Regions from separate parts of the Methylobacterium sp. 1030 genome, predicted to be linked through region 3. Evidence: predicted binding sites of a transcription regulator. Region 3 holds the regulator's gene; each other region holds the start of a gene.
What was found. The regulator PhoB, encoded in region 3, activates phosphate uptake and scavenging genes when phosphate is short. The targets are predictions, from matches to a motif close to TGTCATNNANCTGTCAT.

Region 1 (4,181 bases), on a different contig from region 3:
CCCGCGGTGTTCGCGCGGATCCATCCCGGAGCGAGGATGTCGCCGCCCTCGGTGATGATCCAGGGATTGGCATCCTCGGCGTCGATCGCCGCGACCGCGGCGGCGAGGGCGGCCCGCAGCGTCGGGAAACTGTGCGACACGGCCACCCGGGCCGGCGCGTAGCCCGGCCAGAGGGTCAGTTCGGCGGGTCGGTCGAGATCGGTCGGCAGCATTGGTCGTGCGGGGCTGGAGGGGCACGCCGCCTGGGCCGCGGGCGTGCGGGGAAGCGGACGGAGAGCTGGCGCGCTCAGGCGGCCTTCGGCTTCGGCCGGGGCACGCGCACCTCGACCATCTGGCCGGTCATCGGGTTGAGGATCAGCATGTCAGCACGTCTCCGGTGGACCTGCCCGTAGAACGCCCGCCGATCGCGCCCGGATCGGGGCGGTCGGCGCAATTGTGCGGTTTGGGTAAACCGATCGTTCACCGTGAAGGCGCGCCGTTCATCCGCGCCGTCTCCGCCTCAGATTACAACCGGGCGTCGTGTGGTCGGAGGCCGGCACACCTACCGTTTTAGGCGTAGGATCCGACGCGCGTCGTCGCGATGGCCGAGCCGCGGGCATACAAAAGCCCGCCACGGCAGGACCGGGCGGGCGGAGTGGCGGCATAGGGTCGGGAGGTTCGCCGTGGCGGCGACCTGCCATCCCGCCCATGACGGCCGCATGACAGCGGTATGCCAGCGCGATGGAAGCGGCATGCCAGCCCCACGAATATCGCGCGACAGGCGGCCGATCCGGTCAGACCCGCTCCGGCTCCGCCAGCAGGATGGCGGCGCGGATGGCGGCCCGGCGCAGCCCGGCATCGGCCCAGGGCTGATCGATCAGCGTCCGGGCGAAGGGATGCGAGGCCACCGCGGCCGCGGGATCGATGCGGAAGCCGTCCCCGAACGCCACCGAACCGGGCGTGGGATCGGCCAGATAGGCGTCGACGACGGCCGAGACGTCGTCATCGACGATATCCAGGGTCGTGAACAGGTCGAGAGTCATGGGGCGCTTCGCCATGGCGGCGCTATAGCCGCGCCACCGCGACAGGATCACGACTCCCGCGCCGTCTCCGCGCCGCGATCAGAACGCGGCCGGAACGAGCATCGCGGCGGGGACCGGGCCGCGCACGTAGTCCGCGTGCCGCAGGCGCTCGGGCAAGTGGACCGCCGGGTGCTCCACGCTGCCGTAGGGGATCTGGTCGAGCAGGTGGCTGATACAGTTCAGGCGGGCCCGTCGCTTGTCGACCGCCTCGACCACCCACCAGGGCGCCTCGGGGATATGGGTCCGCGCCAGCATGTCCTCCTTGGCCCGGGTGTAGTCCTCCCAGCGGCGCCGCGACTCGACGTCCATGGGCGACAGCTTCCACTGCTTGAGCGGATCGCGGATCCGCATCCGGAAGCGGAATTCCTGCTCGGCATCGGTGATCGAGAACCAGTATTTTACCAGGACGATGCCGGAGCGCACCAGCATGCGCTCGAATTCGGGGACCGACCGGAAGAACTCCTCGACCTCCGCCTCGGTGCAGAAGCCCATGACCCGCTCGACGCCGGCGCGGTTGTACCAGGAGCGGTCGAACAGCACGATCTCGCCGCCGGCGGGCAGATGGGAGACGTAGCGCTGGAAATACCATTGCGTCCGCTCGCGCTCGCTCGGGGCGGGCAAGGCGGCGACGCGGCAGACGCGGGGATTGAGGCGCTGGGTGATCCGCTTGATCACGCCGCCCTTGCCGGCCGAGTCGCGGCCCTCGAACAGCACGACCACGCGCAGTTTCCGGTCCTGCACCCAGTCCTGGAGCCGGACCAGCTCGTGCTGCAGCCGGAGCAGCGCGCGGAAATAGACCTTGCGGTCGAGATGATCGGGCGGCGCGCCGCCGAGCTCGGCCGCGAGCCGGTCGAGGCGATCCTCCTCGAGCCCGAGTTCCAGCTCCTCGTCGTAGCTGTCGGCGAGGTCACGCCGGATCGCCTCCAGGGTGGCATCCGCGTTGGCATTCAAGGTGGCATCCGGGGCAGAGCTGTCGTCGGGCCGCATCGCCGGTTCTCCTGCGCGTCGCGGGGCCGACCTAGAGCAGCGTTCCGTGACACGCCTGAGAAAGCGCCGCGCCCGCGGCGGCCGATCCCATGTCGCGCCCGTGATCGTTCCGTCATACGGTTCCGCCACCGATCGGGGCGACCGGAGATGCGTCATGGCTGGAGAAGCGAAGAGGGCCGGGCCGAAGCGCCGGCGGGACGACCCCGATCCGGCGCGCGCCGAGGGCGAGAAGGTCGGCGCGCGCATCGATGCCGCCTTCGAGAAGCTCGCCGGGAAGCTGCGCGCCCGCGCCGACAGGGCCCGCGCCAAGCTCGACGCGGCGACGAAGGCCGAGAAGCGGGCGGTGCTGCTGCGCCGCTACGAACTCTACGCGGACGCGGCGGCCTATCTCGAGGAGCGGCTCGTCGATCGCGGGGGGCGATCCGCGTGATCTCCATCGACCCGGCCGGGCGCGGCGCCGCCCGACGCAGCTGACGGCGAGGATCCCATGTTCGACGCGACCAAGATGCTCGCCGACGCCCTCGGCGAGCACCTGGCCCTGACCTACCAGCGGACCTTCGGCAGCCGGGAGCCGCGCTACGCCGAGATCATCGAGGCCGCGGCGCGCCTGACGATCGAGCGGATCGTCGGGAGCGACGCCCTCTACCATGACGGCGACCACACGGCCCTCGTCACCCTGGTCGCCCAGGACATCCTCCGCGGCCGCTTCCTGCAGCAGGGCATCACGCCCGAGGACTGGCTGCACATGATCCTGGCCGCCCTCTACCACGACATCGGCTACGTGCGCGGCGTCTGCGCCGGAGACCGGCTGCAGGCCTTCGTCATCGACGCGCAGGGCACGACCGTCAGCCTGCCCCGGGGCGCCTCTGACGCGGCGCTGGCACCCTACCACGTGGAGCGCTCGAAGCTGGCCGTGCAGGAGCGCTTCGGCACGCACGATCTCGTCGACGCGTCCCGGGTCATCCGGGCGATTGAGCTGACCCGCTTCCCGGTCCCCGAGGACGATTCCCATCGCGAGACCGGGACCGAGGCCGGCCTGCTGCGGGCGGCCGACCTGATCGGTCAGCTCGGCGACCCGCTCTACCCGCGCAAATTGAACGCCCTGTTCCACGAATTCGCCGAGATCGGCGTCAACGCGGAACTCGGCTACGACAGCCCGGCCGACCTCGCGGAGCGCTACCCGTCGTTCTTCTGGGGCAAGATCGAGCCCGTGATCGGGGACGCGATCCGGTTCCTCGACCTCACGGTCGAGGGGCGGGGCTGGGTCGCGAACCTCTACGCCCACGTCTTCGCCATCGAGCACGACCGCCGGCGCATGGGCCCGCATCCCGGGCCGGGCCCTCTCTGAGGCGGCGCGGCGGCCTCAGGCGGCCGCGACGAGTCGGGTCACGGCCCGGACCAGCTCCGCCGCCACGAAGGGCTTCTCCAGGATGGGCCGGCTCGCCTCGGCCGGGGCGCCGGTGACCCGCACGTCGCCGGTGGCGAACAGGTACGGCACGCCGAGGACGCCGAGACGCTCGGCGACCGGATAGACGCTGTTCCCGTCGCCCAGATTCACGTCGAGCACCGCGGCGTCGGGCGTCTGCTCGGCGATCAGGTCCAGGGCGAGATCCGCGCGTGGGACCGGGCCGATCACCTCGGCCCCGGCGCTGTGCAACCAGCGCTTGACCTCGCTGGCGATGAGATACTCGTCCTCGACGACGAGGACGCGGCACCCGGACAGGGGCGGAACAGCCTCGGGCACGATCCCCTCCCATCGGCGCGCGACGATCCGAGAATAACCGCGCGACACGACCGGAGGTTCGCGCCGTTCGCATGATCCGCCACGCACCCCGACGGCGCGGGACCGCGCCGGCCCGCGCGGCGGGTCGATCAGCCCCCTGGCCGAGCCGGGGCGTCGGGCGGGGCGTCGGGCGGGGCGTCGGGCGGGAAGAAGCGGTTGGCCGGCCGCGCGAGGCCGAGATGGTCGCGCAGCGTCGTCCCGGCGTAGTCCCGGCGGAACAGCCCGCGCCGCTGCAGCTCCGGCACCAGCCGGTCGACCACGTCGTCGAGACCCTCGGGCACGAACGGGAACATCACGTTGAAGCCGTCGCAGGCGCGGGTCTCCAGCCACTCCTCCATCCGGTCGGCCAC
Region 2 (4,181 bases), on a different contig from region 3:
GGTCCAGTGGCCGGAATTGTGCACCCGGGGCGCGATCTCGTTGACCACGAGCCGCTCCGCCCCGTCCTCGCGGACGAGGAACATCTCGACGGCGAGCACGCCGACATAGTCGAGGGCGTCGGCGATCCGCCGAGCGATCTCGACGGCGGCGCGGCCCGTCTCGGCGGACACGCCGGGCGCCGGCACCCGGGTCAGCGCGAGGATGTGGTCGCGGTGCTCGTTCTCGCAGAGGTCGTAGGCCGCGAAGCTGCCGTCGCGCCCGCGCGCGCTCACCACCGAGACCTCGCGCTCGAACGGCACGAAGCCCTCCAGGATCAGCGGCGCGCCGCCGAACTCGGCGAACAGGGCGTTGCGGTCGCCTTCGGCCCGCTCGCGGAGCATGCGCTGCCCCTTGCCGTCGTAGCCGAAGCGGCGGGTCTTGAGCACGGCCGGCAGGCCGATCACCTCGATCGCCCGGTCGAGGTCGTCGGGCGTGTCCACCGCCCGGAACGGCGCCGTCGGAATGCCCAGGCCGTTGATGAACTCCTTCTCGGAGAGCCGGTCCTGCGTGGTCGAGAGCGCGCGCGCGTTCGGGTGCAGGACGGCGTGCCGGGCGAGGACGTCGGCGGTGGCGTGCGGGATGTTCTCGAACTCGTAGGTCACGACGTCGACGCCGCGGGCGAAATCCGCCAGCGCCGCGGCGTCGTCGTAGGCCGCGCAGGTGGTCCGGGCGGCCACGTCGAAGGCGGGGCTGTCCGCGTCGGGCGCGTAGACATGCGCCTTGAGGCCGTAATCGGCCGCCGCGAGCGCGATCATGCGCCCGAGCTGGCCCCCACCGACGATGCCGAGGATGGAGCCGGGGCCGAGGATCTTGTCCGTCACGCGTTCTCTTCCGTCACCGGCCGTTCGGCCACCGAGGCGCTCTGGGCCGCGCGCCACGCCTCCAGGCGCTCCGCCAGGTCCGGATCGGTCAGCGCCAGGACGGCGGCGGCGAGCAGGGCCGCGTTCACCGCCCCGGCCCGGCCGATCGCCAGGGTCCCCACCGGGATGCCCGCCGGCATCTGGACGATGGAGAGCAGGCTGTCCTGGCCGGAGAGGGCCTTCGACTCCACCGGCACGCCGAAGACCGGCAGGCGGGTCATCGCGGCCGCCATGCCGGGCAGGTGCGCGGCGCCGCCCGCACCGGCGATCACCACCTTGAGGCCGGCCGCGACCGCGCCCTTGGCGAAGGCGACGAGCCGGTCCGGCGTGCGGTGGGCCGACACGATGCGCGCGTCGTAGGGTACGCCGAGCGCGTCGAGCGTCTCGGCGGCATGACGCATGGTCGCCCAGTCGGACTGGCTGCCCATGATGATCGCGACCGGAGGAGGCGACGCCATCGTTGATCCCGGCAAAAGAGGGCGCTTACAGGCGGCGCGGGCCCGCGGCAAGGCGGGGCCGGAGGGCGTCCACCGGCATCAGGCGATGATGTCCGGCGTGAGCGCGTCCTCGATGTGATAGATGCGGTCGCGCAGCGTGAGCTTGCGCTTCTTCAGGCGCTGGATCTGGAGCTGGTCCCCGGCGACGCTGCGCTCCAGCGCCTCGATGGCGCTGTCGAGATCCCGGTGCTCCTCGCGCAGCCGCGCCAGTTCGCCCAGGAGGTCCGACTGCGCACCCTCACCCGCCTCGTCCGCCATCGTCACCTGAGAACCCGAAGACCGTTCGTCGCCCGAGAGCATGCGTCACGCTCCGGCGCCGGACAAGGCGGCGCGGTAAGCAATCATCAGACTTAGCAGCAGAAAACGCTTCGACAGGTCCGGCATCCTGTGCCAATCTCGTTGTGTCGAAACGATGACAGGAGATTCGACTCATGTCGCTGCAGACGCATCTGAACCAACTCGCCCGGAAGCACGAAGCCCTCGAGCGCGAGATTCAGGAAGCGATCCACAGACCTTCGGCGAACGACCTCCACATCGCCGAGCTGAAGCGACGGAAACTCCTCCTCAAGGACGAGATCAACAAGCTTCAGGCGGGCAACGACACGTTGCACTGACGCCTGAGACGTCCAATCCGATAGCGAATTCACGCTGACGACCGCCGCATCGGGAGCCCCGGTGCGGCGGTTTTCTCATGGGGGGCACCGAGCCGCGGCCGTCACGCCCGTGGCCACTCCCTCCCGTGGCCACTCCCGTGCGCGCGAGAATGGGCTACTCTGCGACCCGCCGCCGGAGAGCGGTCCGCGAGGAAACGCCCAACCGATGACGAGAGCCAGCCTGCCGGGCCGCTACCCGGAAATCTACGAATCGGCCTGCCGCGACCCCGAGGCGTTCTGGCTCGGCGCGGCGCGGGCCCTCGACTGGGCGCGGGCGCCGGAGCGGGCCTTCGCGCCGGATTCCGGCCCCTACGGACGCTGGTTCCCGGACGGCACCCTGAACGCCTGCCACAACGCGGTCGACCGCCACGCGGACGGGGGCCGGGCGGATCAGGTGGCGATCCGCTACGACTCGCCCGTGACCGGGACCAAGCGCAGCATCACCTACCGGGCGCTGCGCGACGAGGTGGCGGTGCTGGCCGCCGTGCTGGCCGACCTCGGCGTCGGCAAGGGCGACCGGGTGATCCTGTACATGCCGATGGTGCCCGAGGCGCTGTTCGGCATGCTGGCCTGCGCCCGGCTCGGCGCGGTCCACTCGGTGGTGTTCGGCGGCTTCGCGGCCAACGAGCTGGCGGTGCGGATCGAGGACGCGGCGCCGAAGGTGGTGCTCGCCGCCTCCTGCGGGATCGAGCCGAACCGCGTGGTCGCCTACAAGCCGCTCCTCGACGCGGCGATCGCGGCCTCGCGGCACAAGCCGGAGGCCTGCCTGATCCTCCAGCGCCCGCAAGGGCCCGCGACCCTCGTCGCGGACCGGGATCGCGACTGGGGTGAGACCGTCGCGGCCGCCCGGGCGGCGGGGCGGAGCGCGGCGTGCGTGCCGGTCGCCGCCACCGACCCGCTCTACGTCCTCTACACCTCCGGCACGACCGGGAAGCCGAAGGGCGTGGTCCGCGATACCGGTGGCTACCTCGTCGCCCTGGCCTGGTCGATGCCGAACCTCTACGGCGTCCAGCCCGGCGAGACCTACTTCTGCGCCTCCGACATCGGCTGGGTCGTCGGTCATTCCTACATCGTCTACGCGCCGCTCCTGCACGGCTGCACCACGGTCCTCTACGAGGGAAAACCTGTCGGCACGCCCGATGCCGGCGCCTTCTGGCGGGTGGTCGCCGAGTACGGGGTGGTCTGCCTGTTCACCGCGCCCACGGCCCTGCGGGCGATCAAGAAGGAGGATTCGAAGGGCGCCCGGATCTCCGATCACGACCTCTCGGCCTTCCGCAGCCTGTTCCTGGCGGGCGAGCGCGCCGATCCCGACTCGGTCGCCTGGGCCGAGCGCGTGCTGGGCCGACCGGTGGTCGACCATTGGTGGCAGACCGAGACCGGCTGGCCGATCGCCGGCAACCCGATGGGCCTCGGCCTCCTGCCGGTGAAGCACGGCAGCACCTGCGTGCCGATGCCGGGCTACCGGGTCGAAGTCCTGGACGAGGGCGGGAAGCCGGTTCCGGCGGGGACCATGGGCACGATCGCGATCCGCCTGCCCCTGCCGCCCGGCTGCCTGCCGACCCTCTGGGGCTCGGACGACCGGATGCGGTCGAGCTACCTCGCCACCTTCCCGGGCTACTACGACACGTCGGATGCCGGGGTGATCGACGCCGACGGCTACATCACGGTCCTGGGACGGACCGACGACATCATCAACGTCGCGGGCCACCGGCTGTCCACCGGCGGCATGGAGGCGGTGCTGGCGAGCCACCCGGACGTGGCGGAATGCGCGGTCATCGGCATCCGCGACGCGCTGAAGGGGGAGGTGCCCTGCGGGTTCGTGGTGCTGAAGGCCGGCGTCGCCCGGCCGACCGAGACGATCGAGCGGGAACTCGTCGCCAAGGTGCGGGACGAGATCGGCCCGGTGGCGGCCTTCAAGCTGGCGCTGACCGTGCCGCGGCTGCCCAAGACCCGGTCGGGGAAGATCCTGCGGGCCACGATGAAGCGCATCGCCGATCACGAGCCGTGGACGATGCCGGCGACGATCGACGACGCGGCGGCCCTCGACGAGATCGGCGACAGCCTGAAGGACCGGGGGATCGGCGCGGACCGGTAGGGTGCCGGACCGCGCCGCTTGCGCGTTGACGGGCGA
Region 3 (4,181 bases):
GCCGCTGCTGTTCACCGCGCTCAACAACAATTCCTGGTTCTCGGCCAACCTGATGGGCGGCGTCGCGAACCTGCCGGTGATGATCTACCAGTTCGCCCTCTCGCCCTACCCGAACTGGCAGGGCCTGGCCTGGGCGGGCGCGCTCCTGATCACCACCACCATCCTGGCGCTGTCGATCATCGCGCGCCTCGTGATCAAGCCGCAGGCCTCGCGCTGAGCCCCCTTTCGAGGACACGACGATGAACGCCGCCTCCGCGATCCCCACGGTCGAGCTGAACCGCAACCGCGCCGAAGAGGGCGGCCCCGTGCGGATCGCCGTCAAGGACCTGAACTTCTACTACGGCAGCTTCCACGGGCTGAAGGACGTCAACCTCAACTTCCACGACCGGCAGGTGACGGCGCTGATCGGCCCCTCGGGCTGCGGCAAGTCCACCCTGCTGCGCTGCTTCAACCGGATCTACAGCCTCTACCCGGAGCAGCGCGCGGAGGGCGAGATCCTGCTCGACGGCGAGAACATCCTCAGCCCCTCCGTCGACCTGAACGAGCTGCGCTCGCGCATCGGCATGGTGTTCCAGAAGCCGACGCCGTTCCCGATGTCGATCTACGACAACGTGGCCTTCGGCCTGCGCCTCTACGAGAAGCTGCCGAAATCCGAGCTCGACGGCCGGATCGAGGAATCCCTGCGCAAGGCCGCCCTCTGGGACGAGGTGAAGGACAAGCTCCGGCAGCCCGGGACCGGCCTGTCGGGCGGCCAGCAGCAGCGCCTGTGCATCGCCCGGACGGTGGCGCAGAAGCCGGAGGTGATCCTGTTCGACGAGCCGACCTCGGCCCTCGACCCGATCTCGACCGGCCGCATCGAGGAGCTGATCGAGCAGCTGCGCGACGAGTTCACCATCGTGATCGTCACGCACAACATGCAGCAGGCGGCGCGCATCTCGCAGTTCACCGCCTTCATGTATCTGGGGCAGCTCGTCGAGTTCGGTCCGACCAACCGGATGTTCATGAACCCGACGGAACGCCGCACGCAGGACTACATCACCGGCCGCTTCGGCTAGTCTGCCGGGCCGCTCCGGTCCCGGGACCGCCGCTCGCGTCTCCGGCGCGCCGGCGGGTCCCGCAAGCCTCCCGGAGGGCCGTCCCCGGGACCCCATCGAAGGATCCGCCATGCCCGGCCATATCGTCACCTCCTACGACACCGACCTGGAGAACCTGCGTCGCTCGATCTCGGAGATGGGCGGCGTCGCCGAGAAGATGACCGCGGAGGCGACCGACGCCCTCGTGCGCCGGGACGACACGCTCGCCCAGGCGGTGATCCTCGCCGACAAGCGCCTCGACGCGCTGCAGCGGGACATCGAGGAGCGCGCCGTGCTGCTGATCGCCCGGCGCCAGCCCCTGGCGATCGACCTGCGCGAGACCATCTCGGCGATCCGCGTCTCCGGCGATCTGGAGCGGATCGGCGACCTCGCCAAGAACGTCGCCAAGCGCGTGGTGGCGATCTCCGACCAGGCGCCGGCCCAGAAGATCGTGCTCGGCGTGCGCCACATGAGCGACCTCGCCGAGGGTCAGCTCAAGGACGTGCTCGACGCCTACGGGAGCCGCGACGTCCAGGCGGCCCACGACGTCTGGGAGCGCGACGGCGAGATCGACGCCCTGTACAATTCCCTGTTCCGCGAGCTCCTGACCTACATGATGGAGGATCCGCGCAACATCTCGTTCTGCACGCATCTCCTGTTCTGCGCGAAGAACGTCGAGCGCATCGGCGACCACACCACCAACATCGCCGAGACGATCCACTACCTCGCCACGGGCGAGACGCTGGCGGGTGACCGGCCGAAGAACGACGCGTCGAACTACGCGACCGTGGACGGCGTGCAGGCGCCGTGAGGCGCCGACCCCGGCGCCTTCCTGTGGGCGCGGCCGGGGTCACTCTCCGTGCGGGTTGAGGCGGGGCGGCGCCTCCTGCACCATCCGGGGACCGCCCGCAGAACGAGTCTTCGAACGTGAGCATGCAAGTCCTGATCGTCGAGGACGAGGAGGCCCTGAGCACGCTGCTCCGCTACAACCTGGAGGCCGAGGGCTTCCTGGTGGATTCGGCGGCGCGCGGCGACGACGCCGAGCTGCTCCTGGCGGAGCGGATCCCGGACCTCGTCCTGCTCGACTGGATGCTGCCCGGCCTCTCGGGGATCGAGCTGTGCCGCCGGATCCGGGCGCGCCGGGAGACCGAGCGCCTGCCGGTGATTATGCTCACCGCCCGGGGCGAGGAGGGCGACCGCGTCCGCGGTCTCGGCACGGGCGCCGACGACTACATCGTCAAGCCGTTCTCGGTCCCGGAGCTGCTCGCCCGGATCCGCGCGCTCCTGCGCCGGGCCAAGCCCGCCCACGTCTCGGACCGGCTAGCGGCCGGCGACCTGGAACTCGACCGCACCGGCCACCGCGTCCGCCGCGGCGGCGAGGAGCTGCATCTGGGCCCCACGGAGTTCCGGCTCCTGGAATTCCTGATGCTGGCGCCGGGCCGGGTCTTCTCCCGCGAGCAGCTCCTCGACGGGGTGTGGGGCCACGACGTCTACATCGACGAGCGTACCGTCGACGTCCATGTCGGGCGGCTGCGCAAGGCGCTGAACGGCCCGCGCCAGACCGACCCGATCCGTACGGTCCGGGGCTCGGGCTACGCCTTCGACGAGACCTTCTCGCTGGAGGCCTGAGGCGGCCTCACTGGCCGTCCGGATAGGACTTCGCTCCGGCGCACCGTCATCGCGAGCGCAGCGAAGCGACCCAGGGCGGCGGGACGCCGATGCGCGCGGCGCTGCTGGGTTGCTTCGCTCCGCTCGCAAAGACGGTGGGACGGGCCCGCGAAGATCCGCGCGTCCCGGTCTCCAGGGATTCAGCGCGCCAGCGCCGCGCTCCGGCCCGAGGCGGCCGGCACCGCCTCCAGCGCCGCCAGGACCGTCCCCTCGGTGAGGATCTGCGGCAGCACCTGGGGCTCTCCCGTCCCGGTATAGAGCAGGTAGAGCGGGACGCCGCTGCGCCCGTGCTTCTCCAGGAGGCGGGTAATCTCGGGGTTCTGGTTGGTCCAGTCGCCCTTCATGTAGGTCACGCCGCGCTCGGCCATCGCGGCCCGCACGGCCTTGGTGTTGAGCGAGGTCGCCTCGTTGACCGCGCAGGTGATGCACCACGCGGCGGTCATGTCCACGAAGACGGGGCGGTGCGCGTCGACCAGGGCGTCGAGGCGCGCCTGCGTGAACGGCTCGATCCCGTCGGCGGCGGCCTGCGCGGCCGGCGCGGCGCGGTCCCGGGGCAGGGTGACGGCGAGGGCCCCGACGGCGATCAGCGCCAGCGCGGCGGCGGCCTGCGCGACCCGGCCGGCCCGCGGCGGGGCGGCGCGGCCGTGCTCCCAGGCCCAGGCGGCGAAGCCCACGAGGACGAGGCCGATCAGCGCCGCCAGCAGCCCGCGCGGGTCGACCTGCTGCGCCAGCACCCAGATCAGCCACGCCACGGTGGCGTAGACCGGGAAGGCCAGCACCTGCTTGAGGGTCTCCATCCAGGCGCCCGGCCGCGGCAGCGCCCGCAGGGCCGGCGGCCAGAGGGTCAGGAGCAGGAAGGGCAGGGCGAGGCCGAGGCCGAGGCTCGCGAAGACGGCGAGCGCCACGCCGGCGCTCTGGGTCAGCGCGAAGCCCACCGCCGAGCCCATGAACGGCGCCGTGCAGGGCGTCGCCACCAGGGTCGCGAGCACGCCGGTGAAGAACGAGCCGCTCAGGCCGCCGCGCCGGGTGAGGCCGTCGCCGAGGCCGGCGAGCCGGCCTCCGACATGGACCGCGCCCGAGAGGCTCAGGCCCATCGCGAACAGCAGGTAGGCGAGCCCCGCCACGATGGCGGGCGACTGGAGCTGGAACCCCCAGCCGATCGCGGCCCCGCCGCTCTTCAGGCCGATCAGCGCGGCGGCGAGCGCCAGGAAGCTCGCCAGGACGCCGGCCGTGTAGGCGAGGCCGTGGAGCCGCAGCCGAGCCGGCCCCTCGCCCGCGTGCCGCACGAGGCCGAGCACCTTGATCGACAGGACCGGGAAGACGCAGGGCATCAGATTGAGGATCAGGCCGCCGAGGAAGGCGAAGGCCGCGGCGGTCGCCAGCGTCAGCGCGTCGAAGTCGGCGGCGGCCGGCGCGGTCGCGGGCGGCGCGGTCGCGGCC

Region 1: the regulator PhoB is predicted to act here: its motif matches at 2,148-2,164, upstream of ppk2 (polyphosphate kinase 2).
Region 2: the regulator PhoB is predicted to act here: its motif matches at 1,799-1,815, upstream of ABIC30_RS12225 (YdcH family protein).

What each region holds. Positions count from the first base shown of each region.
Region 1 covers NZ_JBEPKM010000001.1:313,026-317,206, forward strand. The annotation lists gene ABIC30_RS01550 (hypothetical protein) at 1-212, opposite strand, end outside; gene ABIC30_RS01555 (hypothetical protein) at 774-1,022, opposite strand; gene ppk2 (polyphosphate kinase 2) at 1,101-2,048, opposite strand; gene ABIC30_RS01565 (hypothetical protein) at 2,203-2,478, shown strand; gene ABIC30_RS01570 (hypothetical protein) at 2,536-3,396, shown strand; gene ABIC30_RS01575 (response regulator) at 3,412-3,792, opposite strand; gene ABIC30_RS01580 (LLM class flavin-dependent oxidoreductase) at 3,921-4,181, opposite strand, start outside.
Region 2 covers NZ_JBEPKM010000007.1:201,953-206,133, reverse strand. The annotation lists gene ABIC30_RS12240 (5-(carboxyamino)imidazole ribonucleotide synthase) at 1-861, opposite strand, end outside; gene purE (5-(carboxyamino)imidazole ribonucleotide mutase) at 858-1,358, opposite strand; gene ABIC30_RS12230 (YdcH family protein) at 1,437-1,697, opposite strand; gene ABIC30_RS12225 (YdcH family protein) at 1,829-2,011, shown strand; gene ABIC30_RS12220 (propionyl-CoA synthetase) at 2,217-4,145, shown strand.
Region 3 covers NZ_JBEPKM010000016.1:60,431-64,611, forward strand. The annotation lists gene pstA (phosphate ABC transporter permease PstA) at 1-217, shown strand, start outside; gene pstB (phosphate ABC transporter ATP-binding protein PstB) at 240-1,055, shown strand; gene phoU (phosphate signaling complex protein PhoU) at 1,165-1,884, shown strand; gene phoB (phosphate regulon transcriptional regulator PhoB) at 2,007-2,702, shown strand; gene ABIC30_RS22450 (protein-disulfide reductase DsbD family protein) at 2,882-4,181, opposite strand, start outside.